Regions from separate parts of the Neorhizobium descurainiae genome, predicted to be linked through region 3. Evidence: predicted binding sites of a transcription regulator. Region 3 holds the regulator's gene; each other region holds the start of a gene.
The links. Region 3 encodes LexA, which represses DNA repair genes until DNA is damaged. Its sites were predicted from a motif close to TGTTCNNNNTGTGTTCNG; they were not measured.
Positions count from the first base shown of each region.

Region 1: a site for LexA is predicted at 6,648-6,665, ahead of ACMGE0_RS24010 (YifB family Mg chelatase-like AAA ATPase). Genes of this name have one in related genera too.
Region 2: a site for LexA is predicted at 2,172-2,189, ahead of ACMGE0_RS03705 (ATP-dependent helicase). Genes of this name have one in related genera too.

Region 1 is NZ_JBLFFK010000017.1:30,213-40,986, forward strand. It holds gene rsmI (16S rRNA (cytidine(1402)-2'-O)-methyltransferase) at 1-621, shown strand, start outside; gene ACMGE0_RS23980 (YraN family protein) at 624-1,025, shown strand; gene ugpB (sn-glycerol-3-phosphate ABC transporter substrate-binding protein UgpB) at 1,150-2,478, shown strand; gene ugpA (sn-glycerol-3-phosphate ABC transporter permease UgpA) at 2,546-3,430, shown strand; gene ugpE (sn-glycerol-3-phosphate ABC transporter permease UgpE) at 3,440-4,288, shown strand; gene ACMGE0_RS24000 (ABC transporter ATP-binding protein) at 4,291-5,391, shown strand; gene gshB (glutathione synthase) at 5,528-6,478, shown strand; gene ACMGE0_RS24010 (YifB family Mg chelatase-like AAA ATPase) at 6,757-8,292, shown strand; gene cysK (cysteine synthase A) at 8,468-9,430, opposite strand; gene ACMGE0_RS24020 (Dps family protein) at 9,658-10,176, shown strand; gene dut (dUTP diphosphatase) at 10,219-10,689, opposite strand.
Region 2 is NZ_JBLFFK010000002.1:3,805-14,578, forward strand. It holds gene ACMGE0_RS03695 (efflux RND transporter permease subunit) at 1-730, opposite strand, end outside; gene ACMGE0_RS03700 (efflux RND transporter periplasmic adaptor subunit) at 727-1,938, opposite strand; gene ACMGE0_RS03705 (ATP-dependent helicase) at 2,229-4,715, shown strand; gene ACMGE0_RS03710 (AAA family ATPase) at 4,712-5,284, shown strand; gene ACMGE0_RS03715 (NmrA family NAD(P)-binding protein) at 5,318-6,163, opposite strand; gene ACMGE0_RS03720 (zinc-dependent alcohol dehydrogenase family protein) at 6,661-7,662, shown strand; gene ACMGE0_RS03725 (amidohydrolase) at 7,748-8,893, shown strand; gene ACMGE0_RS03730 (DUF2778 domain-containing protein) at 9,071-10,438, opposite strand; gene ACMGE0_RS03735 (cysteine hydrolase family protein) at 10,745-10,774, opposite strand, start outside.
Region 3 is NZ_JBLFFK010000005.1:264,484-275,257, reverse strand. It holds gene kdsA (3-deoxy-8-phosphooctulonate synthase) at 1-612, opposite strand, end outside; gene ACMGE0_RS12445 (VOC family protein) at 617-1,489, opposite strand; gene lexA (transcriptional repressor LexA) at 1,692-2,414, shown strand; gene ACMGE0_RS12435 (ComEC/Rec2 family competence protein) at 2,395-4,914, opposite strand; gene gltA (citrate synthase) at 5,203-6,492, shown strand; gene lpxB (lipid-A-disaccharide synthase) at 6,523-7,701, opposite strand; gene ACMGE0_RS12420 (LpxI family protein) at 7,698-8,600, opposite strand; gene lpxA (acyl-ACP--UDP-N-acetylglucosamine O-acyltransferase) at 8,607-9,422, opposite strand; gene fabZ (3-hydroxyacyl-ACP dehydratase FabZ) at 9,419-9,883, opposite strand; gene lpxD (UDP-3-O-(3-hydroxymyristoyl)glucosamine N-acyltransferase) at 9,873-10,774, opposite strand, start outside.

The DNA of each region.
Region 1 (10,774 bases), on a different contig from region 3:
GCGGAGGGCAAATCCGTAGCGCTGGTTTCCGATGCCGGCACGCCGCTCGTCTCCGATCCCGGTTACCGGCTCGGCCGGATGGCGATCGAGGCAGGCCACAAGGTCGTGCCGATCCCCGGCGCGTCCGCGCCGCTTGCAGCGCTCGTCGGTTCCGGCATGCCGTCCGATGCCTTTCTCTTCGCAGGCTTCCTCCCGGCGAAGGACAAGGGGAGAAGGGACCGCCTGGCCGAGCTTTCGAGAGTGCCGGCGACGCTGATCTTCTTCGAATCCCCGCACCGCATCGGCGCGACCGTTGCCGCCGCCGCCGAGGTTCTCGGAAAGAGCCGCCGTGCCTGCGTCTGCCGCGAGCTGACGAAGACCTTCGAGGAATTCCGCCGCGGCACGCTGGAGGAGCTCGCCGCCTATTATAATGACGACCGCAGCGTGAAGGGCGAGATCGTCCTGATCGTGGCGCCGCCGGAAGCCCAAGAGGCCCCGGGCGAGGTGGAGGTGGACATGCTGTTGCGCGAGCTTTCTTCCGCCATGCCGGCCGCTAAGGCGGCGGCGGAAGCGGCCAGGCTCACAGGGCTTGCCCGCAAGGACCTTTACCAGCGGCTCCTGGAACTGAAGGCCGAGGGCTGAGGGTGGTAACGGACGACGACGCAGACCTGAAACGCCGCAAGGCCGATCGCCAGAGAGCCCAGCGCCAGAGAGCCCAAAGACGGGGCCATGTCTCGGAATATTTCGCCGCATTCTATCTGATGGCCAAGGGCTATCGCATCCTGGCGATCCGCTATCGCACCAGGCTCGGAGAGATCGATCTCATCGCCCGCAAGGGCGACCTCGTCGTGTTCGTGGAGGTCAAGGCACGGATCGGTGAGCGGGAGGCCGTCGATGCGGTCGGTTTCACTGCCCAGAAGCGCATCCGGTCCGCGAGCGATCTCTGGCTGGCGAAACGTAAGGATGCCGCGCGACTGTCACAGCGCTATGACGTCGTCGCGGTGCTTCCGGGACGTTTGCCCCGGCATTTTCCGGATGCTTTCTGATACTTCCGTGAAATTGTTGCATGGCTGTGCAATGTAACAAATCTGACATGGAACTGTTAAGGGGCTGTCACAGCCGGGCCCTATTGCGATCCTCGACCCTAACAAAGGTGGAGAGGACGTCAACATGTTCAAGAAGCTTTCGATGGCCGCGTTCGCGGTTGCCCTGTCGGCAAGCTCGTCGCTCGCTGCGACCGAAGTGACCTGGTGGCATGCCATGGGCGGCGAGCTCGGCAAGAAGCTCGAGGAAGTCGCCCAGAAGTTCAACGAAAGCCAGAGCGATTACAAGGTCGTTCCGGTCTTCAAGGGTACCTATCCGGAAACCCTGACCGCTGCGATCGCGGCTTTCCGCGCCAATCAGCAGCCGGCGATCGTTCAGGTCTTCGAGGTCGGCACCGGCACGATGATGGCCGCCAAGGGCGCCGTTTATCCGGTCTACAAACTGATGTCTGACAACAAGGAGCCGTGGGATCCGAAGGGCTTCCTCGCGCCGGTCGTCGGTTACTATTCCGATGCTGAAGGCAACATCCTGTCGATGCCCTTCAATTCCTCGACGCCGATCATGTACTACAACAAGGACGTCTTCCAGAAGGCTGGCCTTGATCCGGAAGTTGCCCCGAAGACCTGGGCCGAGCTGGCCGAAATGGGCAAGAAGATCGTCGATTCCGGCGCTGCTCAGTGTGGCTTCACGCTCTCCTATGCTGCGACCTGGGTCGGTCTCGAAAACTACTCGGCCATCCAGAACCTGCCTTTCGGCACGCTGCAGAACGGCTTCGGCGGCTTGGAGACCGAATTCAAGTTCAACGGCAAGGAACAGGCCGCATTCTGGGATAACCTGAAGAAGTGGCAGGACGCCAAGATCTTCAAGTACGGCGGTCCGGGCGGCGGCGCCGAAACCGCTCCGAGCTTCTATTCGCAGCAATGCGCCGTCTACATGGGCTCGTCCGCTTCGCGCGCCGGCGTCATCAACAACGCCAAGAACTTCAAGGTCGGCTTCGCGCCGATGCCTTATGACGATACCGTCACCAAGGAGCCGAAGAATTCTATCATCGGCGGCGCCACGCTCTGGACCCTCAACGGCCAGAAGAACCCCGATGTCTACAAAGGCGTTGCCAAGTTCTTCACCTATCTCTCCAAGCCGGAGGTCCAGGCCGATTGGCACCAGTTCACCGGTTACCTGCCGATCACCAATGCTGCTTACGAGCTTGGCCAGAAGCAGGGTTACTATGAGAAGAACCCGGGCTCGGACATTGCCATCAAGCAGATCACCCGCGGCACGCCGACCGACAATTCCAAGGGCGTCCGCTTCGGTAACTTGACGCAGATCCGCGACCTGGTCGACCAGCAGTTCGAAACCGTTCTGTCCGGCAAGAAGACTGGCCAGCAGGCTCTCGACGACGCTGCCAAGGCTGGCAACGCCATCCTGCGCGAATTCGAAGCTGCAAACTCGAACTGAGCGTCTTTGTCGCCATCAAGCCCTCCCCGATTTCCGGGGAGGGCATTTCCTTGGGCACACCCTCGCCATGCAAACCAAGCGCACCGTTTTTCATAACCGCGTCCTGCCTTATTTCCTGCTGGCACCGCAGCTTGTCATCACGCTCATCTTCTTCGTATGGCCTGCTGCCCAGGCGATCTGGCAATCGTTCCTTCGCCAGGATCCCTTCGGCCTGAAAGAAACTTTCGTCTGGTTTGCGAATTACACGCGGTTGCTGGATGATCCGGATTACCTGAATGCTCTCTGGGCGACCTTCGTCTTTTCGGTCGGCGTCACGGTTCTGTCGATGAGCCTGTCCCTGCTGTTTGCTGTGGCCGTGAACCGGGTCCTGCGCTCAGGCCGGTTCTACACGACGCTGCTGGTCTGGCCCTATGCGGTGGCACCGGCCGCCGCCGGCCTTCTCTGGTGGTTCATGTTCAATCCCAGCGTCGGCATCATTCCCTATTTTCTGAGTTTCTTCGGATACGAATGGAACCATCGCCTCCACACGGGTGATGCCATGGTGTTGATCATCATCGCCGCCGCGTGGAAGCAGATCTCCTACAATTTCCTGTTCTTCGTTGCCGGCCTGCAGTCCGTGCCGCAGTCCCTGAGCGAAGCCGCCGCCATCGACGGTGCCGGTCCGTTCAAGCGTTTCTGGACGGTGATATTCCCGCTGCTTTCGCCGACGACCTTCTTCCTTGCGGTGATCAACATCACCTACGCGATGTTCGATACGTTCGGCATCGTCGATGCGACCACTTCGGGCGGCCCGTCCCAGTCCACCAACATTCTGGTCTATAAGGTCTATGCCGACGGTTTCATCGGCCTGAACCTCGGCCCCTCGGCCGCGCAATCCGTCATTCTCATGCTGATTGTCGTTGTCCTCACCGTCGTCCAGTTCCGCTGGATCGAGCGCAAAGTTCAGTATTGAGGTGCCGTGATGGTCGAAAATCGTCCCTTTCTCACCTTTCTGACCCATCTGATCCTGATCCTCGGTGTGCTGACGGTCGTGTTCCCCGTCTATCTCGCTTTTGTCGCCTCGACGCGCGGTGCAACGGACTTCATGACCGGCATCGTGCCGCTCCTGCCCGGTGACCAGCTTTCCGCGAATTACGGTTATCTGCTCGGTTCGGGTGAATCGACCGCCGGCGCGCCGCCCTTCCTGCTGATGCTGGCGAACAGCTTGCTGATGGCCATCCTGATCGCGGTCGGCAAGATCGCCATCTCGATCATCTCCGCCTTCGCGATCGTCTATTTCCGTTTTCCCCTGCGTGTGCTCGCCTTCTGGCTGATCTTCATGACGCTCATGCTGCCGGTGGAAGTGCGCATCCTGCCGACCTACAAGGTCGTCGCCGATCTCGGCATGCTGAACTCCTATTCCGGCCTGGTGATCCCGGTCATCGCGTCTGCCACGGCAACCTTCCTGTTCCGTCAGTTCTTCCTGACGGTGCCGGAGGAGATGATGGAAGCGGCTCGCGTCGATGGCGCCAGTCCGCTGAAATTCTTCCGCGATATCCTTTTGCCGCTCTCGCGCACCAATATCGCGGCACTTTTCATCATCATGTTCATCTACGGCTGGAATCAGTATCTTTGGCCGATGCTGATCACCACGGAGCCTCATTATTATACCGTGGTCATGGGCATCAAGCGTCTCGCCTCCGTGCTCGATGGCGATACGCAGTGGAACCTCGTGATGGCCGGCGTCATTCTGGCGGGCCTGCCGCCTGTGCTTGTCATCATCTTCATGCAGCGCCTGTTCATCCGCGGCCTCACTGAAACGGAGAAATAGCAATGGCTTCCATCGATGTCGAAAACGTCGGCAAGATCTATACCGGCGGCGTGCGCGCCGTCTCCGACATCAGGCTGAACATCGCCGATGGCGAGTTCATCGTGCTGGTCGGCCCCTCGGGCTGCGGCAAGTCCACGCTGCTCAGGATGATCGCCGGCCTGGAGACCATTTCGGAGGGGCAGGTGAAGATCGGCAGCCGCGTCGTCAACAATGTCGAGCCGGCCGATCGCGATATCGCCATGGTGTTCCAGAACTATGCGCTCTATCCGCATATGACGGTCTACAACAATCTCGCCTACGGACTGAAGAACCGCGGCACGCCGAAGTCCGAGATCGACGCCCGTGTCGCCGAAGCCGCCCGCATGCTGGAGATCACCCAGTATCTCGACCGCAAGCCGCGCGCCCTTTCCGGCGGCCAGCGCCAGCGCGTCGCCATGGGCCGCGCGATCGTCCGCAAGCCGGCTGCCTTCCTCTTCGACGAGCCGCTTTCGAACCTGGACGCCAAGCTGCGCGTCTCCATGCGCGGCGAGATCAAGCGCCTGCAGCGCCGTCTCGGCACGACCTCGATCTACGTCACCCACGACCAGCTGGAGGCGATGACGCTCGCCGATCGCCTCGTCGTTCTGAATGGTGGAGAGATAGAGCAGATCGGCGCGCCGCTGGAAGTCTATCACGCGCCCGCTTCCACCTTCGTGGCGAGCTTCATCGGCTCGCCGGCCATGAACCTCGTCAAGGGCGAGCTGCATGGCGACAGGCTGGCGATCGGGCCGGCGGTGATCGGCCTCAAGGGCTTTGCGCCGACCTCCGGTGCGGTCACCGTGGGTGTCCGCGCAGAGGATCTCCGTGTCGCCCGTGCGGATGAGGAGGCTCTGCCGTTCCGCCTCGAATATACCGAGGAGCTTGGCGCCCAGCGGTTGATCCACGGTCTGGTCGGCGATCAGCAGGTCACGGCCGCCGTTTCGCCGGAGACGGAGCTTGCACCCGAGATGCGCATTGCGGTCGATGCGAAGCGCCTGCACTTCTTCGCGGCCGATACCGGCAAGCGCCTGCCCGGCCATGTGCCGGCCGAAGCGAAGCTGGCGCCGGCGGAGCCGGTCGTCTGAAGTCCGGTATTTGCCGGCTGAGCGATATGCGGCGCCCAGGCATCGGGTTGGCCTCGCCGGCCGAAACGCATTGACCGGTTGCCTTTGAAGGCCCGCCATCCTACATCAGGCGAGCCAATTCTAGGGGACTGAAGTCATGGCGAAAATCCGCAAGGTCGCATTCCAGATGGACCACATCTCCGGCATCAACATCGCCGGCGATTCCACCTTCGCCATGGCGCTGGAGGCGCAGGCGCGCGGCTTCCAGCTGTTCCATTATACGCCGGACCGGCTGACGATGCGCGACGGCAGGATTTTTGCCGCCGTCGAGCCGCTTCAGGTGCGCGACGTCAAGGGCGATCATTTCACGCTCGGCGAAAGGGAGCGCGTCGATCTGTCGGCCATGGACGTCGTGCATCTGCGCCAGGATCCTCCCTTCGACATGGGTTACATCACCTCGACCCATCTGCTTGAGCGCATCCACCCGAAGACGCTGGTGGTGAACGATCCGGCCTGGGTGCGCAACTCGCCGGAGAAGATCTTCGTCACCGAGTTCGCCGACCTGATGCCGGCGACCCTGATTTCCCGCGATCCGACGGAAATCGCCCGCTTCCGCGAAGAGATGGGCGACATCATCCTGAAGCCCCTTTATGGCAATGGCGGCGCCGGCGTCTTCCACTCGGCCCGTGACGACCGCAACTTCACGTCGCTCCTCGAAATGTTCGGCCAGATGTATCGCGGCGAGCCCTATATCGCCCAGGCCTACCTGCCGGCGGTGCGCAAGGGCGACAAGCGCATCCTGCTGGTGGACGGCGAGCCGGTCGGAGCCATCAACCGTGTGCCGGCCGAGCACGACAGCCGCTCCAACATGCATGTGGGCGGACGCGCCGAGCCGACCGAGATCACCCCGCGCGAAAGGGAAATCTGCGGCCGCATCGGCCCTGCGCTTCGGGAAAGAGGCTTTCTCTTCGTCGGCATCGACGTCATCGGCGACTATATGACCGAGATCAACGTCACGTCCCCCACCGGCATCCGCGAGGTAAAGAAATTCGGCGGCGCCGATGTCGCAAGCCTCCTCTGGGATGCAATCGAAGCCAAGCGCGCCTGATAAAGCGGCTCCAGACAAAGTGTGAAGCGGTTTTCCGTCCGCATTGCGTAGAATAGGAAAGACTATTCCACGACTTGGCGGGAAATTGTTTCGCCGCGTTTCGGATACGGATCGCCTTTGTTCCACGGATGCAACCGCATGCAACCCGGTTGCACCGGCGGCGCGAAATTGTTCGATCAATGTTCTTGTTTTATTCCTGATTCCATGCCAGATTGCAATCGCTGGCGCGGAAAGCGTGTATCGCTGACGTACCAGAAGGGGCTTGGGGGCAGGTTCATATGGTCGCGCGTGTCAGCACGGTTGCATTCCAGGGCATAGAGGGCGTTCCGGTCGACGTGCAGGTCATGGTCGGGCCGGGCAAGATGAACATGCATATCGTCGGCCTGCCGGACAAGGCGGTGGCCGAAAGCCGGGAGCGGGTTCAGGCCGCGCTGCATGCGTCCGGGCTTGCCATGCCGCCCAAGAAGGTGACGGTCAATCTGGCACCCGCCGACCTGCCGAAAGAGGGCTCGCATTTCGATCTGCCGATCGCGCTTGGGCTGATGGCGGCGCTGGGCGCCATTCCCGCCGATGCGCTGACCGATTATGTGGTGATCGGCGAACTGAACCTCGATGGAACGTTGGCGGCCGTGGCCGGCGCCCTGCCGGCGGCGATCGGCGCCAATGGGCTCGGCAAGGGCCTCATCTGCCCGGCGGATAGCGGTGCGGAGGCAGCCTGGGCCGGCGCGGAGATCGATATCGTGGCACCCCGCAGCCTGATCGCGCTCGCCAATCATTTCCGCGGCACCCAGGTCATTTCCCGGCCGCAGCCGGCGATCCGCGCGAACCCCGCCAATCTTCCGGATCTCGCCGATATCAAGGGCCAGGAAAGCGCCAAGCGCGCGCTGGAAGTCGCCGCGGCCGGCGGGCACAATCTCCTGATGGCCGGACCTCCGGGTTCCGGAAAGTCCATGCTCGCGGCGCGCCTGCCTTCCATTCTGCCGCCATTGTCGGCCGCCGAACTTCTGGAAGTCTCGATGATCCATTCGATCGCCGGTCAGCTTTCCGGCGGCAAGCTTTCGGACCGCCGGCCCTATCGCACGCCGCATCATTCCGCCACCATGGCGGCGCTCATCGGCGGCGGCATGCGGGCGAAGCCCGGTGAAGCCTCGCTCGCCCATCACGGCGTGCTCTTCCTCGACGAATTCCCGGAATTCTCGCCGCAGGTGCTCGATGCGCTCCGCCAGCCGCTGGAAACCGGCGAATGCGTCATCGCGCGCGCCAATCACCGTGTGTCCTACCCGGCGAACATCCAGCTCGTCGCCGCCATGAACCCGTGCCGCTGCGGCATGGCCGGCGAGCCGGGCCATTCCTGCGCTCGCGGGCCGCGCTGTGCTGCCGATTATCAGGCGCGCATTTCCGGCCCGCTGATGGACCGTATCGATATCCGCATCGACGTGCCGGCCGTCTCCGCGGCCGATCTCATCCGCCCCATGCCGGCGGAAAGGAGTGCCGATGTCGCCAGACGGGTTGCGGCGGCCCGGGAAAGGCAGCGCGAGCGTTTCGTGCGCGCCGGCTCTCCGGATATCCTCACCAATGCGCGTTGCTCCACGTCGCTGATCGAGAAATTCGCGGAGCCGGATCCGAGCGGCCTGCAATTGCTGCGCGATGCGGCCGAAAAGCTGAAATTCTCCGCCCGCGGTTATCACCGTGTTCTGAAGGTGGCCCGCACGCTCGCCGATCTGGACGGCAAGGATACGGTCGGCCGCATCCATCTCGCCGAGGCGATCTCCTATCGCATGGCCGGCGAGCGGCTCGCCATGGCAGTGGCGTGATTGCGAGAAGCGAATAGGTACGAGAAGCGAATAGTAAGTAGCGAATAGCGAATAGAATTTATTTCCAGCCGCTTGCGTATGGCTGTTTCTTGGGAAATCCTATTCGCTATTCGCTATTCGCTATTCGCTATTCGCTATTCGCTATTCGCTATTCGCTATTCGCTATTCGCCCACTTCACCCGCCCAGCCCCTCGAACAGCGCCGTCGAAAGATAGCGTTCGGCAAAGGAGGGGATGATGACGACCAGGTTCTTGCCGGCGTTTTCCTCGCGGCTGCCGACTTCGACTGCGGCGGTGAGTGCTGCACCGGAGGAAATGCCGACCGGCACGCCTTCGAGCCTGGCGACGAGACGCGCCATCTCCATGGCTTCCGGGCCGCTGACGGTGACGATCTCGTCATAGATGTGCGTATCGAGGATTTTCGGCGCGAAGCCGGCGCCAATGCCCTGGATCTTGTGCGGACCGGGCTCGCCGCCGGAAAGCACGGGCGATTCCTCCGGCTCGACGGCAACGACCTTGAGATTGGGATTGCGGTCCTTCAGCACCTGGCCGGCGCCGGTGATCGTGCCTCCGGTGCCGATGCCGGAGACGAGGATGTCGACCTTGCCGTCCGTGTCGTTCCAGATTTCCTCGGCAGTCGTCTTGCGGTGGATTTCCGGGTTCGCCGGGTTTTCGAACTGCTGCGGAATGATCGCGTCCGGCAGCGAGGCGGCGAGTTCCTCGGCTCGGGCGATCGCGCCCTTCATACCCTTGGGACCTTCGGTCAGCACCAATTCGGCGCCGAGCAGCGCCAGCATCTTGCGGCGTTCGACCGACATGGTCTCGGGCATGGTGAGGATCAGCCTGTAGCCCTTCGCGGCAGCGGCGAAGGCGAGCGCGATGCCCGTATTGCCGGAGGTCGGCTCGATCAGCACCGTCCGGCCAGGGGTGATCCTTCCCTCTGCCTCCAGGCTCTCGATCATCGCCACGCCGATGCGGTCCTTGACGGAAGCGATCGGGTTGAAGAATTCCAGCTTGGCGAGGAGATTGGCCTTGACGCCCTTTTCTCTTGCGAGCTTGTCGAGCCGCACGATCGGAGTGTCGCCGATCGTTTCGGTGATGGAGGAATAGATCCGGCCGCGGCCCGGCTTCTTCGACATGAGGCTTCTCCCTGGGAAAATCATCGAGACGCCGAAAGATAGGTCCAAAGGCCCCCTGAGGCCAGCGGCTTTGCGCCCGGAAGCCTTGCCTCTTCCCAGGTGCGACAGAAAATCGCTGCCGAAATATGGGCCGGCGACCATTGAAAAAGCGTCGGGCGGCGGCAGTTTAGTTTCGAGATCGCGGGCTCCCGGTGAGCTCCGCGTCCGGCCTCGAAGGGGATTGATCCATGTCTGACAGCACTGCCAAGAACCGCAAGCTTGCCCCGCTCGCCACGCCTTCCGATCTCGGAACGAACGCGGTGAAGGATATCGCAGCCGCGCTGACGACGCTGCTCGCCGATGTCTTCTCGCTTTACCTCAAGACCAAGAACTTCCACTGGCACATGTCCGGTCCGCATTTCCGCGATTACCACCTGCTTCTGGACGAGCATTCCGACCAGATCTTCGCGATGACGGACGAGCTGGCGGAACGGGCCCGCAAGATCGGCGGCACCACCCTGCGCTCGATCGGCCATATTTCCAGGCTGCAGCGCATCCCCGACAACGACGCGGATTTCGTGACGCCGGAAGACATGCTGGCGGAGCTCCGGGAGGACAACAAGCAGCTCATCTCCCTGATGCGGGAAACCCACGATCTCTGCGACGAGCACAACGATGTGGCGACCGCCAGCCTGCTCGAGAACTGGATCGACGAGGCCGAACGCCGGACCTGGTTCCTGTTCGAGATCACCCGCCGCGAAAGGTGAGAGATCGTGGCCGGCCTCGATGCCGGTGGACAGGCTTGGGTCTTACACGCCTGTTGAACCGAAGCCGCCGGCGCCGCGCGCGGTCGCCGTGGCCTCGGTGATTTCGGCGACGCGCACCTGTGTCACCGGCGCGATCACCATCTGGGCGATCCGCATGCCGCGGGTGATCGCGAAATCCTCTTCGCCGAGATTGATCAGCAGCACCTTCACCTCGCCGCGATAGTCGCTGTCGATCGTGCCCGGCGTGTTGAGGCAGGTGATGCCGTGCTTGAAGGCAAGCCCTGAACGGGGTCTGACCTGGGCCTCGAAACCATCCGGGATCTCGAAGATGAAGCCCGTCGGCACCAGCGCGCGCCTGCCTGGAGCGATCGTCAGCGGCGCATCCTCCGGCACCGCGGCGCGAAGGTCCATTCCCGCCGCGCCTGCCGTTTCATAGGACGGCAGGTCGAGGCCCGCGCCATTCGGCAGGCGGACGAGGGAAAGCTTCGGCGAGGAGGGGCTATGGATGTTCATGAGCCATTACTTTGTGCTTGCCGCCGGCAGGTCAATTGCAAAGCGGGTCTTTAATCGCTAGATAGCCGGCAATTCACAGGATTTA
Region 2 (10,774 bases), on a different contig from region 3:
CGTCGAGCGCGGCACTTTCGAGCGCCTTGTCGACATCGGCGACGGTGAGGCCCCGACCGGCAAGGGCGGCCTGGTTCACGTCGACGCGGAACACCTTGTCCTGATCGCCGTAGAGCTCCACGTCGGCCACGCCTTCGACCGCGGCAAGACGATCGACGATCTCGTTGTTGACGAGCTGGGTGAGGTCCTCCATCGACAGTGTCGAGGAGGTGACGGCCAGGCGCATGATGGCGTCGGAATCCGCATCCGCCTTGACGATGCGGGGCTCGTCGGCATCGTCCGGCAGCTGGTTGACGACGCGGCCGACGGCATCGCGCACGTCGTTGGCGGCTTCGGAGAGATCGACGGAATCGGAGAATTCCATCGTCACGCGGCTGGAGCCGAACTGCGATTGGGAAGACAGCGCCTTGAGGCCGGAGACGCGCGCGACCGCGCCTTCGATGACCTGGGTGACCTCCTGGTCCATCGTCTGCGGCGAGGCGCCGTCGTAATTGGTGCGGACCGTGATGACCGGCTGGTCGACGTCGGGAAGCTCGCGCACCTCGACGCCGGCGAGGGCGGCAAGGCCCGCGACGACGAGCAGCGTGTTCAGAACCGCGGCAAGGATCGGCCGGCGGACGAAAAGCGCGGTGAAGCTCTGGCCGGATTTCTCCTCGCCGCCGTGTCCCGATTTCTCTGCGCCGCCATGGCCCGCACCGCCATGGCCGAAGCCCGGAAGCTCGATCTTCATTGGCTCGCCACCTCTGCCGTATCCGGCGCACCGAATATACGCACGGGCGCCCCTTCCCTCACGCGTTGCAGACCTTCCGTCACCACCCGGTCGCCCTCGTTGAGCCCGGCCTCGACGAGGACCGTGTCCGGATTGCGCTGCACGACGCGCACCCGGGTCTTGACCGAGGTATTGTCCTTGACCAGCCAGACATAGGAGCCCTCGCCGTCCCATTGCACGGCGAGCGGATCGACGGACGGGTATTTTTCGCCGGCAAAGCGCATGCCGACGTTGAAGGCCATGCCGGCGCGCAGGACGTCGTCGGGATTTTCGACGCGGGCGCGGATGCGCATCGTGCGGCTTGCGGGATCGACGCGGTTGTCGATCGCCTCCACCTTGCCGGTAAAGACCTGGCCGGGGCGGGCGATGGAACTCGCCTCGACCGCCTGGCCGGGCTCGATGGCGACCGCAAAGCGCTCGGGCGCCCAGAAATCGACGAGGATCGCCGAACGGTCGTCGATGGTGACGATGCTGGTCTGGGTCGTGACGTTGTCGCCGATATTGACCGCGACGATGCCGGCGATGCCGTCGATGGGCGCGGCGATATCGCGGCGCCTGAGGTTCAGCTCGGCGGTGGAGAGCGCGAGCTTCGCGGCCTCTTCGGCGATCTGCGCATCGAGCACGTCGAGGCGCGAGACCGACTGCAGGTTCTTGTAGGAAGCGGATTTTTCCTGGGCGCTTCTGAGCGACACCTGCGCCTTGTCGCGCTCGATCACCTGCTCGTCGTCATCGAGACGGGCAAGCACTTGGCCCTTCACGACCTTCTCGCCGGAACTGACCATGATCTCGTGGATCGTGCCGGTCGCCTGCGGCATGACGACGACGGACTGGATCGCCTCGCCGCTGCCGATCGCCGTCAGACGGTCGTTGACCGTGCCGATCGCCACCGGTTGGGCCACGACGAGGGTGGCGCGATTGCCGCCGCCCTGGCCCCGCTGCTGGCCGCCTTGACCGCCGCCCTGCCCCTGCTGCCGCGCCGCGGCATTGCCGTCTCCGGCCGCGGGCGGGGCTGCCGGCTGAGCCTGTTCGGGGCGGATTGCGGCAATCACCTCTCCCGGGACGCCGATCTTCGCAAGCGTCTCACCGGCGCCCGGCACCATGAAGACCCAGAGGCAGAGCCCCGCGGCCAGAACCACGATACTGAGCAGAAGCTGTTTCCAAATCCGCATTCACTTCTCCGGTTGAGGCGCGCGCAGCCCTATTTGCGAAGGAGTATCCTTTTTTGCAGATGTACAAGCAATGGGTGATCGGCATTCTTACGAATTTGTAATTTCACAAGATTTTGTAGAGTTGTTGACCATTCCTGGAGCCTCAGTCTGCCTATCCAGAGGGCAAAAGCTGGTCCTTTCTTGGGCGATCCGCATCAACTTACCACAATTTAGCCTCCCCTTGCGGAGAGACTGGGAATAAAAGAGGAACATTTTCTGGTCTTTCGGGTCCGAATCATTACATTGGCCGCATGAGTAACAGTTTCGACGACATCCCGTTCTTCGACGAGGAACCGGCGCCGCGCAAAGGTTCTGTCCCGCTCCCGCCCGGCGCAAGCGGCGGCCTCGGGATTGCGGCGCGCGCCATGGCCGCCCGCGACCAGCGCCAGGCACCGGACTATCTCGCCGGCCTCAATCCGGAACAGCGCGAGGCGGTGGAAACGCTGGACGGCCCCGTGCTCGTGCTCGCGGGTGCCGGCACCGGCAAGACGCGGGTCCTGACGACGCGCATCGCCCATATTCTGGCGACCGGCCGGGCCTTCCCCAGCCAAATCCTCGCCGTTACTTTCACCAACAAGGCGGCGCGCGAGATGAAGGAGCGCATCGGCGTGCTGGTCGGCGGCGCGGTCGAAGGCATGCCCTGGCTCGGCACCTTCCACTCGATCGGCGTGAAGCTGCTCCGCCGCCACGCGGAACTCGCCGGCCTTCGTTCGGACTTCACGATCCTCGACACCGACGACGTGGTGCGGCTGATCAAGCAATTGATCCAGGCGGAGGGGCTCGACGACAAGCGCTGGCCGGCCCGCCAGTTCGCCGGCATGATCGACGGCTGGAAGAACAAGGGTCTGCTGCCCGCCGACATTCCCGAAGGTGACGCCCGCGCTTTCGCGAACGGAAAAGGCCGCGAGCTCTACGCCGCCTACCAGACGCGGCTGAAGACGCTGAACGCCTGCGATTTCGGTGACCTGCTTCTGCACCCGATCGCGATCTTCCGCCAGAACCCGGATATCCTGAAGGATTATCACGGCAAGTTCCGCTACATCCTCGTCGACGAATACCAGGATACCAATACCGCGCAATACATGTGGCTGAGGCTGCTCGCGCAGCGCCCGAAGGGCGTGGCCCAGAACGTCTGCTGCGTCGGCGACGACGACCAGTCGATCTATGGCTGGCGCGGCGCGGAAGTGGACAACATCCTGCGCTTCGAGAAGGATTTTCCGGGGGCGAAGGTGATCAAGCTGGAGCGCAACTACCGCTCCACCGAACATATTTTGGGCGCCGCCGGCCATCTCATCGCCCATAACGAGGGGCGGCTCGGAAAAACGCTATTCACCGACCGGGTCGATCCCGACGACGAAAAGGTGATGGTGCATGCCGCCTGGGATTCGGAGGAAGAGGCGCGCGCCGTCGGCGAGGAGATCGAGCGTCTGCAGCGCGGCGATGCCGACGGCAAGCGGCATGCGCTGAACGACATGGCGATCCTCGTGCGCGCCTCCTTTCAGATGCGCGAATTCGAAGACCGCTTCGTGACGCTCGGCCTCAACTACCGCGTCATCGGCGGCCCGCGCTTCTACGAGCGGCTCGAGATCCGCGATGCCATGGCCTATTTCCGCCTCGTCTGCCAGCCGGCGGACGACCTCGCCTTCGAGCGGATCATCAACACGCCGAAGCGGGGCCTGGGCGACACGACGGTGCGCTATCTGCACGACTATGCCCGCGCCCGCGCCATTCCGATGCTCGCGGCTTCCGCCGAGATCATCGAGACCGACGAGCTGAAGCCCAAGGCGCGCAAGGCGCTGTTCGACGTGGTGCAGAGTTTCCGTAACTGGCAGACGCGGCTGGAGACGACGCCGCATACCGAGCTTGCCGAGCAGATACTCGAAGAGGCCGGCTATACGGACATGTGGAAGGCCGACAAATCGGCGGAAGCGCCCGGCCGGCTGGAAAACCTGAAAGAGCTCATCCGCTCGATGGAAGCGTTCGAGAGCATGCGCGGTTTCCTCGAACACGTGTCGCTGGTCATGGATGCCGAGCAGAACGAGGATATGGATGCCGTCTCGATCATGACGCTGCATTCGGCCAAGGGGCTTGAATTCGAAACCGTTTTCCTGCCCGGCTGGGAGGAAGGCCTCTTCCCGCACCAGCGGGCGCTCGACGAAGGCGGCCGCGCCGGACTGGAGGAGGAACGCCGCCTCGCCTATGTGGGCATCACGCGCGCCAAGCGGCGCTGCCATATCTGGTTCGTCTCGAACCGTCGCATCCACGGGCTGTGGCAATCCACCATGCCGTCGCGCTTCCTCGACGAACTGCCGCAGGCGCATGTGGACGTCGCGGTCTCCGAAAACAATTACGGCGGTTATGGCGGCGGGCGCGGCGGCTATGGACAATCGCGCTTCGACAAGGCCGATCCCTTCGCCAATTCCTATTCGACGCCGGGCTGGAAACGCGCGCAGGCCAACCAGACGGACGCCACGCGCGACAACTGGGGCACGCGCTCGGGCCACGCGGTGGAGCGCATCGGCTATGGCGAAAGCGGCCCGCGCGGGCGCATGATCGAGGGTGAGCTGGTGGCGAAATCGGTGGCCGACACGCCCTCGCAATTCTCCATCGGCGACCGGGTGTTCCACATCAAGTTCGGCAACGGCAACATCGCCGCCATCGAAGGCAACAAGCTGACGATCGATTTCGACCGGGCCGGGCAGAAGCGGGTGCTTGAGGGATTCGTGGAAAGGGTGTGACGCTGGATCCTAGTGCCGAGCCAGAAACCCAGGTTGAGATTCTCTTGCTGACCGGACCCGCAGGCGTTGGAAAATCCACGCTTTCCTGGGAAATTTCTTCGCGTCTGGCCGAGTCCGGCATCGCCCACGCCGCGATCGAAAGCGACGAACTCGACCGGGTCTTCCCGCGCCCCGTACGTCAAGACCTGGAACGAATGGCACCCGGCACCATCGATATCAGCGCCCTCAATCTGAAGGCCATCTGGTCGACATATCGACAACTTGGGCAAACGCGCCTGATCCTGTCGGGCGTCATGATGCATCTGGCATTCGATCGAAGATGGATCACAGCCGCGATCCCGAACGCCAGCTTCAGGATCGTCCGCTTGATGGCGACGGAAGAGACGATCGCCGCCAGACTGGTCAAAAGAGAATCCGAAAAAGGATTTCCCTCCCAGCTTGAACGCTCGCTCCGCCAAAGAGAACATATGGCAGCCGAAACACGGAACGATGTGCTCTGCGTCCACACGGATGGACGTCTCGTATCCGAGATCGCGGCCGATATCCTGGCAGGGATCAACTGGCGATGATCGCAGCCGCGGTTTGTCTCCAAGCCGCCGAGATCAGCCTCCCCAGTAGTCGCGTAACGTCACGCTCCCTTGCCTCGTTTCGCTTTCCGGCGGCATCGGGCTTTCGAGGGCAAGCGCCGTCATGCCGGCATAGGATTTCGCAGCCGCGTCCGAAAAGCCGAAGCTGCGATAGGTCTTTTCCCAATCCGCGCGCGGCACGCTTCTGACCTCGACAGGCCTCCCGAACCGTTCGGAGAGCACGGCGGCGACATCGGCCGGAGAATATCGCTCCGGGCCTTCCGCGTAGACCAGCCTTTGGCTTTCCGGCGGCTCCATCATCAGATCGGCGGCAGCCTCGCCCAAATCCTGCGGCGCGACCATAGCGATCCGAAACTCGGCCGGGAAGAAGGTCATCAGCACGCCGTCGTTCTTCGCCGCCTCGAGGTTCATGTCCCAGTTAGTCATGTAATAGGCCGCGCGCAGGATGCTCGTCGGGATCGGCTGCCGCTTCAATCCCTCTTCCAGCTCGTAAAGCGTACCGAGATCGCCGATCCTCTCGCCCTTCCGGACGCCGTAGGTGGAGTGGCCGACGATCTTTTCGAGACTGGACCCTTCGATGGCAGCAAGGATCGATGCGATCGTTTCTTTCTCGCGAGCGTCCGTGTCTCCATCGGGCGATGCAGGCGGGTTGAGGGCATAAAGCCGCCTGCCCTTCCGAAGGATTGCCCGCAACGCTTCCGTATCGCGAATATCCGCAACGGCGATCTCTGCACCCTGAGCGCGCAAACCTTCTGCCTTGTCGGCATTGCGGGCGACGATCATCACCGGCTCACCGCGCGCCAGCAGCGTTTTCGCAGCCGCAGAGCCAACATGACCTGTTCCGCCGAGAATGATATGCATGATCTCCTCCTGTCTACAGCAGGAGAATGCGTGCATCTCGGCGGGAGTTCCGCCTCACCGCCTGGTGAGCCCGGCTCGACGGCCCCGTCTTTTCCACGATCGACGCGAGAACCGCGGCCGCTTCGGGATCGGCCGCATCGTTGCGGATGACGGCTGCGCCTGAAGACAGTTCCTTCTTCGCCTGCTCCAATGGCCGGGATTGATGCCGTGACGATGAGTTCGCCGCCTTCCGCCGCGATACACCTGGAGCTCGCAAGACTTATGCCGCTTGTGCCGCCTGTGACCAATATTCTCTTTCCCGCAAATCGGCTCATCGGTTTCGCTCTTCAATTGTGGGAGAAACGCCTTAGATAAGCCCGGGACCAGACCCGGCAAACCGATGACGAGAGTTTATTCGGCACAGGTCGCGGCGGCCGGGAGCCAAACGAGCTTGTCAGGTTTCCTGTCTCCCGCTACCTCAAGCTCCGGAGATTTTTCGGATTTCAAGGGAGGAATTCATGAAAGCGATCGTCACCGCGCCGGGCGGACTGGACGCCCTGAAGCTTGTCGACCTGCCGGACCCCGGCAAGCCCGGACCCGGAGAAATCCGCGTCGCGCTGCATGGAAGCTCGCTCAACTATCACGACCTCGGCGTCGCGAGCGGCAGGACGCCGACCGACGGCCGCGTGCTGCTGGCAGACGGCGCGGGCGTGGTCGAGGAGGTCGGCGAAGGCGTCACCGAGTTCAAGCCGGGCGACCATGCCGTCTCCTGCTTCTTCCCCGACTGGCAGGACGGCCCGCCGCTGCCGGGCGGGTTCTCCCGCGTGCCCGGCGACGGCATCGACGGCTTCGCGACCGAATATGCCGTCCGGCCGGCAGGGGCCTTCACGCTCGCGCCGCAGGGTTTCAGCCATGTGGAGGCGGCGACGATCACCACCGCCGGGCTGACCGCCTGGCGGGCGCTCGTCGAGATCGGCAAGCTGAAGGCTGGCGACACGGTGCTGGCGCTCGGCACCGGCGGCGTCTCGATCTACGCGCTGCAGCTTGCCCGTGCCGTCGGCGCAAGGGTGGCGATCACCTCCTCCTCCGACGAGAAGCTGGAGCACGCGAAAAAACTCGGCGCCGAGTTCACGGTGAACTACACGCAGCATCCCGACTGGGGCAAGGACGTGCTCGGCTGGACCGATGGCCGCGGCGTGGACCATGTGGTGGAAGTAGGCGGCCCGGGCACGCTCGGCCAGTCGATCCAGGCCGTGAGGATGGGCGGCCATATCTATATGATCGGCGTCCTGACCGGCGCGCGCGGCGAAGTGCCGACCGCGGCGCTTGCGGGCAAACAGGCCACGCTTTCCGGCCTGATCGTCGGCAGCCGGCGCCACCAGCAGGATTTCGTCCGCGCCCTCGACCACGGACTTTTCAAGCCGGTGATCGACAAGGTGTTTCCGCTGGAAAAGCTTGCCGACGCCTTCCGCTACGAGATGAGCGGCGGCCATTTCGGCAAGATCGGCATCGAATGGTGACGGGCCGGGCGGAGGTTTTTCTTGCCGGACCCCCCTGCCCCGTCTACCTCTTGGGTAAAGTTCCAATGATGAGGGAGCGGCCCCCGTGTTTCTTTCGAACCAGGACGTGATCGAGCTCACCGCATGGCGGCGAAAATTGCATGCCATGCCGGAGATTTCCGGCGAGGAGGCCGCGACCGCCGCGGAGGTGCAGGGCTTCCTCGCGGACACCAGGCCGGACCGGGTGGTCTCCGGCCTCGGCGGCACCGGCCTCGCCGTGGTCTACGACAGCGGCGTGCCCGGCCGGACGGTGATGTTCCGCGCCGAGCTCGACGCCCTGCCGATCGAGGAGACCGGCACGCCGGAACACCGCTCGCGAATTCCCGGAAAGGGCCACATGTGCGGCCATGACGGCCACATGACCATGCTCGCGGCCCTCGGCCGGCAGTTCGGCCGCCAAAGGCCGAAGCGCGGCCGCGCCGTCCTGCTCTTCCAGCCGGCGGAGGAGACCGGCGCCGGCGCCGCCGCCGTCATCGCCGACGGGAAGTTCGCGGAGCTGACGCCGGACTACAGCTTTTCGCTGCACAATATGCCGGGCCTGCCGCTCGGCCATGTCTGGCTGAAGGACGGCATCGCCAATTGCGCCTCGCGCGGGCTGAAGATCGTGCTCTCGGGCCGTACCGCGCATGCCTCCATGCCTGAAACCGGCATCTCTCCGGTGCCCGCAGTGGCGGAATTGATGCCGGCGCTGACGGCCTTGAGCAGAGGCGGCATCGCGGCCGGGGATATGGTGCTCGCAACGGTCACGCATGCCGCGATCGGCGAGCCCGCCTTCGGCATCGCGCCGGGCCATGCGGAGGTCTGGGTGACGCTTCGCAGCATGACGGACGGCGGGATGGATGCCCTGGTGTCCACGGCCGAGACCCTGGTGAAGAAAGCCGCCGCAGATGCAGGGCTCGAATATGCCCTCGAATACCACGACATTTTCCTGCATTCGGAAAACAACGCGGAGGCCGCCGCGCTGCTGCGTGCCGCGATGGAGGCGGAAGGCGTTTCGCACGAACCGGGCGAGACGATGCGCGGCTCGGAGGATTTCGGCCGTTTCGGCGCGGTCTCGAAATCGGCCATGTTCTTCCTCGGCGCCGGCGAGGACATGCCGAACCTGCACAATCCGAACTACGACTTTCCGGACGACCTGATCCCGATCGGCACGCGGATTTTCGCGCGCGTGGCGCGGGATATTCTGAGGTGATGAGGTGGGGCACGGTGCCTGCTGACTTCAGAAGCGGGTCGTCATCCCACCTGCAAGTTGCTTGGGCTTAGATCCTCGGGCTTGTCCCGAGGATCTGCGCACGTGAGAGATATCAAGCCCCTCGCTCGGTGGAATGGGGAAACGGTGGCGGCAGGAACTCTCGCCAAAACCCAATAATCAGGCGTCCTTGCCCTTGAAGAGCTTGGCGAGGAAATTGTCGCCGCCACCGCCGCGACCCGGACGCCTGCCGTCCCATTTGGGCACGATCACCATGTGGGTGATCTCGCCGCGCTGGAAAGCCTTCAGGAAGCGGTCGTATTCGGCAAAGGCGACGCAGCCGTGCGAATCGCCGCGCACACGCAGCAGATAGCTGTGGGCGAGAAGCCCGGTGCGGCCCTGCGGCGCCCTGCCGTCGACCGGCGTCAGGCGGATGGCGGCCACGCCGTGGAACAGCTTTTCGCGCATGGAGAGCTTGTAGGTGCCGGGCGGCGTCGGCCCGCGCATCTTCACATGCGTAAACTTCGGATTGTCGCGCATGCCGCCGATGCCGGAATGGGCTTCGAGCCTGGTGCCGTTCGGCAGATGGACGACGGCATTGCTGATGTCGTAGATCGCCACCTTGGCGCCAATGCCCGGCCAGTTCGGCGCGGACGGCGCGGGTGCCGCAGGCGTCTCGCGCATCGGATTATCGGGCTTGGCGAAGGCGAGCGCGGTCGGCTTGTCGTCGTCGCCGGCTCTGCCCGGCTTCTGCGGCGCGACGGCGGCGATCGCGGCCAGCGCATTCGGCTTGGCGGGCTTCGCAGCCGTCGCCGTCGACGGACGGATGACCGGCAGAGGCCCGGCCTTCGGCAGATCGTAGCCCGGCACGGGCGCTTCGACGATCGCGACGGTTTCCTCTTCGCCGGCATCGTCCTCGAGTGCGGTCTCTTCGAGCGCCGCCATCTCGACCGGCTTCATGTCCTTGAGTTCGGCGACCGTGGTGGCCGGCGCGGCATCCTGGATGAGATCGGGCATGGGGTCGTTGCCGCGTGGCGCGACGACGACGAGGCTTTCCATCGCCGGAGCGAGCGCGGCGCGGATGGCGTTCGCATCCGGGCGGATTTTCTCGAGCGCCGCGAACCGCTGCTCGTTCTCGGCGTGGTGGGCGGCTTTGGCCAAGGCGACATCGAGCATCTGCCGGACGCTCGATTGATCCGGCTTGCGGGCTTCGAGCGCCGCCACATCGGCGTCGGCAAGACGCCTGCCCTTGGGATCGGCCGGCGAGCTGCCGGGCAGACGGGAGAATTTCGAGACTTCAATCTCGCGACTATCGGAGACGATCGGCGCGGCGGCAGCGACCGGCTGCGCCAGCGTCGTTTCGAATTTGACGTCGGAGGCGGACTTGACGGCTGTCGCCATGGTGACCACGGAGGCGCCGACCAGGGCGGATACGGTCAGGCCGATACCGAGGGCGACATTCGTCAGGAGAGAGCGGGATTTCTTTCGCCGCGGCGGCGCCTTGCGTACCTGTTTGCCATTCGCGGAAGCCTGGACCGAACGCGCCATTACTCGTTACCCGAACCGTTACACACACCGGCAGAAACCGCTTGCGCGAACCCGCCAACACAACCCCGGCGAAGTGCGCGCAGAGAGGGTATCTGCTCACTGCCGCCGAAGGACTGCATGTGAGGATGAACGATTATGGTAACCAATGTCTTTACGCCGCCCCGATTTGGTTTTCGGTGGTGCGCATAAATGCGCATGCCGCCGGAAGTTTAGCCGAAATATGGCGCTGCCGTGTTTTCCTATGCATAGAAGTGACAGTCAAGGCAATTGATAAGTTTAACAAATCGGAATTCTTCCAATGTTGCCTTATTGCCGCATAGCCGCAACCATCTCTTC
Region 3 (10,774 bases):
GTCAAAGATGACAGGCGCGCCCAGCGCCGCCATGATCGGCAGCGAGCGCATGTCGGAGACCAGCGTATTGTAGCCGAAGGAGGCGCCGCGCTCGCACAGGAGCACGTTCGGATTGCCGCTCTGGGTGAATTTGGCCAGCACGTTCTTCATGTCCCACGGCGCCAGGAACTGCCCCTTCTTGACGTTGATGACGCGGCCGGTCCTGGCTGCGGCGACCAGCAGATCCGTCTGGCGGGAGAGGAAGGCCGGAATCTGCAGGATGTCGACGGTCTTCGCGACGACCGCGCATTGTTCTTCCGTATGGATGTCGGTCAGCACCGGAAAGCCGAATTCCTTCTTCAGATCGGCGAAAATCTCCATGGCGCTTTCGAGCCCGATGCCGCGCTTGCCGGAAATCGAGGTGCGGTTCGCCTTGTCGAAGGAGGACTTGTAGACGAGACCGATGCCGAGCTTGCCGCAGAGCTCCCTCAGGGCACCGGCCATCATGAAGGCATGGTCGCGGCTTTCCATCTGGCAGGGGCCGGCGATCAGCGAAAGGCGCGCATCCTGCGCAAACAGCACCTTGCCCTCCCCTTCGCCGACCAAGACACGCGGATTGGCGGACACTTCCATGAGACTATTCCTCGAAACCGAACATGACGCCCTGGCCGGGCGCCGCCTGCACCAGGACACGGCCTTCCCGGCGGACGAATGCGACGTCATTAGCAGCAAGGGTGATCTCTGTCACGGCAAGATCGGCCGTCTTGAAGAGGATCGCCCGGCCCCGGAGCCCCCCGGCATCCGGCACCGGCGCGAGCGCGAATTCCGCCTCAAGGTCCCGGTCTTGCGCAATGCGGATGCGGGCATTGGCGGCGGCAAGCCTGATGACGGACGGTTCGATCTCCGCTTCCGTCATCAGCACCTGCTCCATCAGCGGCGTGAATTCGGAAGGCACCGGGGCTGAAAGAACGATCTCGCTCAAACCGGTGACCGCGTTGGCGTGGCGTTCCAGCTCGCCGCGATCGGCCGGCAGCGGGTTGATGCGCTGGGCGGAGAAGAGGAAGAAATCCGGCGTGCGATCGTCGCCCGCAAAGGCCAGCCGGAAGCTTGCCTCGGTTTGCGAACCGTCCGGCATCCTCACGCCGCGGGAGAATTCCAGCATATCGCCTGCCGAAACGCCCCTGAGCTTGAAGCGCTGGTGATCGGCGGCGGCATCGACGGTGGCAACCGCGAGCGCGGAAAAGCCCTGCCTCACCCTTGCCTTGCGGAAAGCAAGATCGCGCGCGGTGAAGACATTACCGCGCTTGGCCGCCGCAGACGCGTGACGGCGGTTGGCGATCGCCAGCGGCTCGAGATAGGCGCCGTCCGAGAGGAACACGCAGGCATTGGCCGTGCCGAACGGATGAAACGCATCGGCTGCCACAGTAAAACCAAGCTCGGAAAACCGCGAGCGCGCAAGCGCCAGCTGCGCCACCGGCAGGACGAGATGGTCGATCGATCTTGCATTCACGCGATGGCCCCCAGAATGCGGTACAGCAAAAACTACATTGGCAGCGGACCGGCTCCGCGCAAGTGGCGAGAAAAGAGATATGTGGCGTTCTTCCATGAAGAAAAAATCACCATACTTCACCAAAATTTAGGGACTTGCGGAACACATATGGAACATATAGTGTCCGTTCTGGATTTGTTTCCGACTCTCAGGGTGCCAACACATGCTCACGCGCAAACAGCAGGAATTGCTTCTGTTCATTCACGAACGCATGAAGGAATCCGGCGTGCCGCCTTCCTTCGACGAGATGAAGGATGCGCTCGACCTCGCATCGAAGTCCGGCATCCACCGGCTGATCACGGCACTCGAGGAACGCGGCTTCATCCGCCGCCTGCCGAACCGGGCGCGGGCGCTGGAAGTCATCAAGCTGCCGGAAGCCTATCAGCCGAGCCTGCAGCCACGCCGCGGCTTTTCGCCGAGCGTCATCGAAGGCAGTCTCGGCAAGACGCAGCCTGTCGCCGCCGTCCCTGCAAAGCCGGCTGCGAACGACGACGTCTCCAGCGCCACCACGGTTCCCGTCATGGGCCGCATCGCGGCGGGCGTGCCGCTCTCGGCCATCCAGAACAACACGCATGACATCGCCGTGCCGGCCGAGATGCTCGGTTCCGGCGAACACTACGCGCTGGAGGTCAAGGGCGACTCGATGATCGAGGCCGGCATTCTCGACGGCGACACGGTGATCATCCGCAACAGCAATACGGCCAATCCCGGCGATATCGTCGTGGCGCTGGTGGACGACGAGGAAGCGACGCTGAAGCGCTTCCGCCGCCGCGGCGCCTCGATCGCGCTCGAAGCCGCGAACCCGGCTTACGAGACCCGCATCTTCGGCCCCGACCGGGTGAAGATCCAGGGCAAGCTCGTCGGCCTCATCCGCCGCTATCACTGATCAGCGGCCGGAGCGCTTCCGGCAGCGCCGAGTTGAATGTCTGGCTCCGCCAGTCGTAATGGCGGTGTCGGGTCCAGGGACGGTCCCGGCCGGCCATGGCGGCATGGATCCGCCAATGGCGGATCTCCCTGGCGCCGTTGAGAAATACTTCGAGGGCGCCGGTCCTGCGCAGCGTATCGCCGTTGATCATCAGCGCGCCGGAACGGCAGCGGTCGAAGCGGGCGCGTGGCGCGATGACGAGATCGGCCGCATCGCAGGCCGCGCCGGCATAGCGACCGTCCTCTACGGACGCGACGATGACGCCTGCGGCGGTCCTTGTGGCGCACCAGATGCGGGGCGTGCAGATGAAATGGCCGGCAGGCGCCTCCCTGATGCGGGCTCGGGCGGTTTCGATTTCCTCTGCGGTCAGGTCACGCCGTTCGGCCGCCCCGGCATCCGGGGATTTCGTCCCGGAAGATTCGGCATCGGGCGACCTGTCCCTCGGCGGTGACATTTCCGGCTTTACGGGATCGCCAATGAGAAGCGCGCGCTTCCATTGGCCGTAGATGAAATCCGGCGGGCGGCTGCGGTTCGCCGCAACATTTTCTCCGTTCACCAGCGCAACCATCGTGCCGTCCTCGGAAACCAGCAGATCCGGGAGGGGTTTCGAGCGCTCCTGCCAGGAGAGCAGCAGGGCCGCGGCGAGGAACGGAATACCGACGAGCCGGAGCCTGGTTCTGAGCAGCGTCAACAGAAGAAAACCCGCGGTCGCCACCGCGAGGAACCCGGGATGCTGGCGGCCGATGCCGACGTCGCCGCCCCAGGCCGCCACGTGCTTGGCGATCGCGATCACCGCCTCCAGACCGAGCCCCATGAGCTTCAGGAAAGGCGCGTCCAGCCCGAAGGGCATCAGCAGCATGCCGATCAGCCCCATCGGCATGACCACGAAGGAGATGACCGGCATGGCGGCGAGATTGGCGGCCAGCCCGTAGGTCGCGATGCGATGAAAGTGCTCGACGGAAAAGATCGCCGTAGAGATGCCGCCGATCAGCGATGTCACGAAGATGCCGGCGGCGAAATTCCAGGAGGCCAGAACCGGCGTCACCGCAGGGTGACGGAACGGCAGCGGCTCCGGATCGCGCTTTTCCGCCCGATGTTTCCAGAGCGCGTAGCCGGCAACCAGGGCTGCGGTCGCGGCAAAGGACATCTGGAAGCTCGGGCCCAATATTTCCGAGGGCGAGATGGCGATGATGACGAGGGCGGAGAGCGCCACGTTGCGCAGGCTGATCGACGGCCGGTCGAAGAAGACCGCGACGAGCATCACCGCCATCATGATATAGGCCCGTTCCGCCGAGACCCCGAAGCCGGAAATCAGGTAATAGGCGGTCGCCATGAGAAGCGCGCCGAAAGCGGCGATCTTCTTGACTGGATAGGCCTGCGCGAAACCGGTGAAGAATGAAAGCGCGGTGCGGACGCCGACGAAAAAGATGCCGGCGGCGAGCGCCATGTTGAGCCCCGAGATCGCGACGATATGGGCAAGCCCCGAAAGGCGCAGCGCCTCGGTCGTTTCCTCGGAGATCGCCCGCCGCTCGTCCGTCACGATCGCGGCGGCGAAGGCGCCGGCGTCACCCGGCACCGCCTCGCGGATACGGGTCGCGATCGCGCTGCGCAGATCGAAAAGCCGGCTTTCGACTTCCGCAAACCAGGCGCGCGGGGGCGCCGGGCCCGCCTCTCTTTTCGGCGCGCCGTAGAAGAACCCGACGGCACCTATACCGTCGAAATAGGAGGAGAAGGCGAAATCGTTGAGCCCGGGCAGCGCCGGGCCCGACGGCGGCGAGATGCGTACCCGGCCGCCGATCGTCTCGCCGGTTTCGGCCGGCTCGTGGCGAGCCCTCGCAAGCAGCGACACCCGTTCCGGCGGACGCTTGACCTCGGGATCGGCCGTCCGTTCGACACGGACCACGTAGCGCCAGCGCCCATCCGCATCGACCTCGCGTCTTTCGACCACGCCAGCCAGCGCGGTCGTCACCGGCGAATCGAGAACGACCGTGTCCCGCCGCCAGGCTTCAAGCTCCGCCAGCATCATGCCGCCGAGAAAAAGGGCCATGCCGAGCGGAAGGAAACGCATGCCGCCGGCACGGTGCCGAGTGACGACCGCAAGCGCGGCAAAGATGCAGAAAGCCAGAAAGAACGGCCAGAAAGCCGGGTCTCGCGGCAAGGCGAACCAGCACGCGGCGCCGGCGCCGACAAGAACAGGAACGAAGAGGAAGGCATGTCCGTGCGCGGCCTCCTCCGCGAGCATCGCCGGACTGTTGCGCCAGAAGCGACGCAAGGGGCCGAGCCCGCGCCGCAGGGAACTTCCCTGCGCGCGGACTGCCGGCAGCCTCTCGTAGACCGGAACGGGCGCGGGATCATGAAAAGCGTCCGAGTCGGATGCGCCTCCGCTTGGCAGCCAACCGGGCGGCCGGGAGGTCGGCCTCCGCACCTTTGTCAGTTTCGGAAACGCAGTGTCTTCCGACATGAAACGCCCAGCCCGCCCCGTCGCCAAACATGCGACAAATGCAACCTGCGCGCTTCCCGGCACGCCGTCAACCGCCCAGGAAATCTCGGCAATCCGGACGGGTCGAACCACCCTGCAACAGGAAGTTGGATATCCAAGCAAAAGCCGCGGCCCGAGAGATTTTCGCGCTGCACAAAATGCCGCCAGGACAGCTTGGCATCAGCTTTAGGATCATATAGCAAGGCATGGGACGCTTAATTCTTGTGGCGCTTTTTGGGCGCCACGCCGCCAAAAGGTTGGAGGATCAGCATGACGGATAAAAGCGCAAATGTGGTACTGGGCGACAAGAAAGTCGACCTGCAGGTAAGGTCGGGTTCCATCGGTCCGGACGTGATCGATATCGGCTCTCTCTACAAGCAGACCGGTGCCTTCACCTACGACCCGGGCTTCACCTCGACGGCCTCTTGCGAATCCAAGATCACCTATATCGACGGCGACGAAGGCATCCTGCTGCATCGCGGCTACCCGATCGAACAGCTTGCCGAGCACGGCGACTTCCTGGAAACCTGCTATCTGCTCCTCTACGGAGAACTGCCGACCGCGGCACAGAAGAAGGATTTCGACTACCGCGTCACGCACCATACCATGGTGCACGAGCAGATGAGCCGCTTCTTCACCGGCTTCCGCCGCGACGCCCATCCGATGGCCGTCATGGTCGGAACGGTCGGTGCATTGTCGGCCTTCTACCACGACTCGACCGACATCACCGACCCGCATCAGCGCATGGTCGCTTCGCTGCGCATGATCGCCAAGATGCCGACGATCGCGGCGATGGCCTACAAGTATCACATCGGCCAGCCGTTCGTTTATCCGCAGAACAATCTGGACTACGCTTCCAACTTCCTGCGCATGTGCTTTGCCGTTCCGTGCGAAGAATACGTGGTCAATCCGGTTCTTGCGCGTGCCATGGACCGCATCTTCATCCTGCATGCCGACCACGAGCAGAACGCCTCGACCTCGACCGTCCGCCTCGCCGGCTCTTCGGGCGCCAACCCGTTCGCCTGCATCGCGGCCGGCATTGCCTGCCTCTGGGGTCCGGCGCATGGCGGCGCCAACGAAGCGGCCCTCAACATGCTGACCGAAATCGGCACGGTCGACCGCATTCCGGAATATATCGCCCGCGCCAAGGACAAGAACGACCCGTTCCGCCTCATGGGCTTCGGCCACCGCGTCTACAAGAACTACGACCCGCGCGCCAAGATCATGCAGAAGACCACGCACGAGGTTCTCGGCGAGCTCGGCCACAAGGACGATCCGCTGCTGCAGGTCGCCATGGAGTTGGAGCGCATCGCGCTCACCGACGAATATTTCATCGAGAAGAAGCTCTACCCGAATATCGACTTCTATTCGGGCATCACGCTGAAGGCGATGGGCTTCCCCACCACCATGTTCACCGTGCTCTTCGCGCTCGCCCGCACCGTCGGCTGGATCGCCCAGTGGGCCGAAATGATCGAGGACCCGGAGCAGCGCATCGGCCGTCCGCGCCAGCTCTATACCGGCGAGCCAAAGCGCGACTACCTGCCGATCTCCAAGCGCTGATCGAAGCGGGACGCAAAACAAAAAACCCGGTCATCGCTGACCGGGTTTTTTCCTGTCCAGAAGTTCGAGGACGACACCGGCGGCGGCTTCGCCCGGCGGCACCGGCACCTGCAGCCGTCGCCAGGTGAGATCGAACCCTTCCGTCATGGCGCGCCGCTGCGCCGTATCCGACGAAAGGCGCTCGACCCAGCGGCACAGGCTGCCTGCCCGCACCACCTCGTTGAAATATTCAGGCACGACGGGATAGTCGGCAATCAGGTTCGGAAGCGCGCCGGACCAGATCCTGATCCGCTTCGACATCAGCGTGATCAGCCAATCCGCCTGATAGGCCGAGACGACCGGCACGTTTGACAAAGCCAATTCGAGGATGACGGTTCCGGATGCCGCGATCGCCGCATCGGCTTCCGCGAAAGCTGCCCATTTGCTCTCGGCGCCGACCGAGATCTCCGGCCGGACCGGCAGGCTTGCCGCCATCTCGCGCACCAGCTTTTCCTGGCGCGGCACGGTCGGCAGCAGGAAACGGGCCGGGCCGTTACGCGCGACGAACTCACGCGCCGCCTCGCCGAAGATCGGCAGAAGCGCCCTGATCTCGGCCGATCGCGAGCCCGGCAAAAGCAGGATGGTCTTCTCTTCGCCTTCCGTCTTCACTGGCCGTTCGGCGCGGATGCCGCGAACCTTGAGGAGCGCCGGATCGTCGGTCAGCCGGTGGCCGACGAACGTGGTCTCAGGTCCGCCCAGCCGCTTCATCGCCTCCGGCTCGAAGGGCAATACGGCAAGCACATGATCGACATAGGCGAGCATCGCCGCGGCGCGGTATTCCTTCCAGGCCCAAACGCTCGGGCAGACGTAATCGACGATCGGCAGGTCGGGCAGAGCCGCCCGCACCTTTTTCGCGACGCGATGGGTGAAATCCGGACTGTCGATGATGACGAGCACGTCCGGCCGGGCGGCAACGATCGCAGCCGCCGTCTGGTTGATCCGCCGGATCAGGTTCGGCAGACGGGCAAGCACCTGCGTCAATCCCATGATCGACAGTTCGGAAAAGTCGAAGAGGGATGCCAAACCCTGCGCCTCCAGGGCTTCGCCGCCGACGCCGGTCAATTCGACGGGTCCGTCATGGGCAGCCTTCAGCGCCGCGATCAGATCGCCGCCCAAAAGATCGCCCGAGACTTCACCGGCGATGACGCCGACCTTCAAGACCCTGCTCACGACAACCCTCCGTTCGACCGGCCTCCATCCGGCAAGCCGGGATCGATGCCGCAGACGAAGATGCCGGCGGCATCGGCAGCGGCAATCATCTTCTTCTCTTCCAGCACCAGAGCGCGCCCGGCCTCGATCGCGATGCCGGCGAGCCCCGCCTTTACGGCATTCTCGACCGTCGACGGACCAACGGCCGGGAGATCGGCGCGCATATCCTGCTGCGGTTTGCAGAGCTTGACCAGCACGCCCTTGCGGCGCGCCGAGATGCGTCCCTCCGAACGTAGTGCGGCGACGCGTTCCAGCATGCGGTCGGTACCCTCCACGCCTTCCAGAGCCACGATCCGGCCGCCGACGCTCACCGCTCCCTGGCCGATATCGAGCTCGCCCAGCCGCCTTGCGGCCTCGGATGCCTTTTCGATATCGCGGCGGTCGTCGTCCGAGGGGGAATGCGCGCCGAGCGGCCCCGTCCTCGCCAACAATCCGGGCGCGATTTCATGCGCACCGATCACGCGGCAGCCCTGGGCCTCGATGAGACCGATCGCCGCCTGCAGCAGCGCGTCGTCGCCGCCGGAGACGAGCGTGCGAATAAGCAAAGGCAGCTTGCGCAGCGCCTTCCAGTTCGGACGGATGTCGCGCCAGTCGGGCCTTCGGGTAACGCCGCCGGATAGCACCACCCGATCGATGCGCTTCTCCCGGAAAAGCCGGTCAAACCCGGCTATGTCGGCGATGCCGGCTGCGGCGGTCTCGAAACCTTCGAAACGCTGATCGGATTCGTTGCGCAGCGGGATGATGAAAGGATCCTCGCCGGCCGCGCGCGCCGCCTCCGCCAGATGGACCGGCAGAAATCCGCTCCCGGCGATGATTGCCAGCCGGCCCTCCGGCTCAAGGCTTGAGAGGCCGCCGGGCATGACGGATCAACCCTTGCCGCGGAACGGAGAAGAGAGCGCCCGATCGCTGTCGGCGGCGATGAAATCGAGGATTTCCATCACTTCCTTGCAGTCGGCGTAATCGTCGCGGATGGCCGCCGCATTGGCGCGGATATTCCCCTCGCCCTCGAAAATCTGCCTGAAGGCACGACGCACGGTGTGGATCGTCGAGCGCTCGATGCCGGCGCGGGTCATACCGACCACGTTGAGCCCGCCCAGAATGCCCGGATTGCCGTTCAGCATGCCGTAGGGAATGACGTCGTAATTGACGGCCGAAAGCCCGCCGATGAAGGCCTGGCGGCCGATGCGGGTGAACTGGTGCACCGCACAGCCGCCGCCCAAAATCGCCCGGTCCGCGACATGCACATGGCCGGCCAGCATGACATTGTTCGACATGATGATGCCGTCGCCGAGCTGGCAATCGTGCGCCACATGGGAATTCGCCAGGAACAGGCAATCGTTGCCGACGACCGTCCTGCCGCCGCCGCCCACGGTCCCGCTATTCATCGTGACGCCTTCGCGGATGGTGCAGTTGTCGCCGACAACGAGCGAGGAATTCTCGCCGGCCTCGTGCAGGCTCTGCGAGACGCCGCCGACCACCGCCATCGGAAAAATCCTGGAATTGCGGCCTATCTGCGTATTTCCCATCACGACGGCATGCGAGATCAGCTCGACGCCATCCTTCAGCACGACACGCGGCCCCACATGCGAAAACGGGCCGACGACGACGTTCTCGCCGATAACGGCTCCGTCCTCGACCACCGCAAGCGGGTGGATGCGTGCGCTGGCTGCGATCCTATTCATTCACTACCCTTGCGCATCATCGCGCCGATATCCGCTTCCGCAACCAGTGCGCCGTCCACCTTGGCGTCGCAATGGAACTTCCAGATATTGCCGCGCTGCTTCTGCTTGGTGACATGATATTCGACCCTATCGCCGGGAACGACCGGCTTGCGGAACCGGGCGTTGTCGATGGTCATGAAATAGACCAGGTACCCGCCCTCGCCTTCCTTCCGCGCGCAAATGGCGCCCGCAGTCTGGGCCATGCCTTCGATCAGAAGCACTCCCGGCATGATCGGCCGGTCCGGGAAATGGCCGGTGAAATGCGGTTCGCTGGCAGTCACGTTCTTGATACCAATCGCGGAATTGTCGCCGTCGATCTCGATGATCTTGTCAACGAGCAGGAACGGATAGCGGTGCGGCAACAGCTTCATGATTTCCTGAATGTCGGCCGCGCCGAGTTCCGGCTTGGTCTCATCCGTCATTTTTCTTCTCTCCTTTGCGTTTCACCCGCTCATCCGACTGCGCCATCTTCTCCGCCATCTCGCGCAGGAAATCCTTCATCGGCCGAGCGGGAATGCCGCCATAGATGACACCGGGAGGAACGCTTGCAACGACACCGCTGAAGGCGGCAAGTTGCGCGCCGTCACCGATGGTGATGTGGCCGTTGATCGCCGCGGCGCCGCCGATCAGCACGCCATCACCGATCTTGGTGGAACCCGCTATACCAACACCGGCCGCTATGCCGCAATGACGGCCGATGCGAACATTGTGGGCCACCTGCACCTGATTGTCGATCTTCGTCCCCTCGCCGATCACCGTGTCGTCCATCGCACCGCGATCCACCGTCGTATTGGCGCCGATCTCCACGTTGTCCTGGATGATGACGCGGCCGACCTGCACGATCTTCAGCATGCCTTTCGGGCCCGGCGCATAACCGAACCCATCCTGGCCGATGCGGACGCCGTTGTGAATGATGACGCCGTTGCCGATAAGCGCGGCCAGAATGCTCGCGCCTGCGGCGACGGTGCAATCACGGCCGATCCTGACATCCGCGCCGATGACGGCGCCCGCGCCGATGCGCGTGCCGATGCCGATCTCCGCCCGCGCGCCGATCACGGCCATGGGCTCGACCTCCACGCCCGGTTCGAGCCTCGCGGTAGGATCAACGAAAGCCGCCGGCGAAATGCCCGCCGGTAGGGACGTGACCGGTGCCGGCCGCAATGCGGACGGGTGCAGGATTGCGCCTGCCTGCGCAAAGGCGGTGTGCGGGGTCTTCGTCAGGAGGACCGGTATATGCTCCGGAACGATCGGCCGGATCGCCGCATCGCAGAGAATGGCGGACGCCTTGCAGCTTTCGAGCTCCTGCCGGTTCT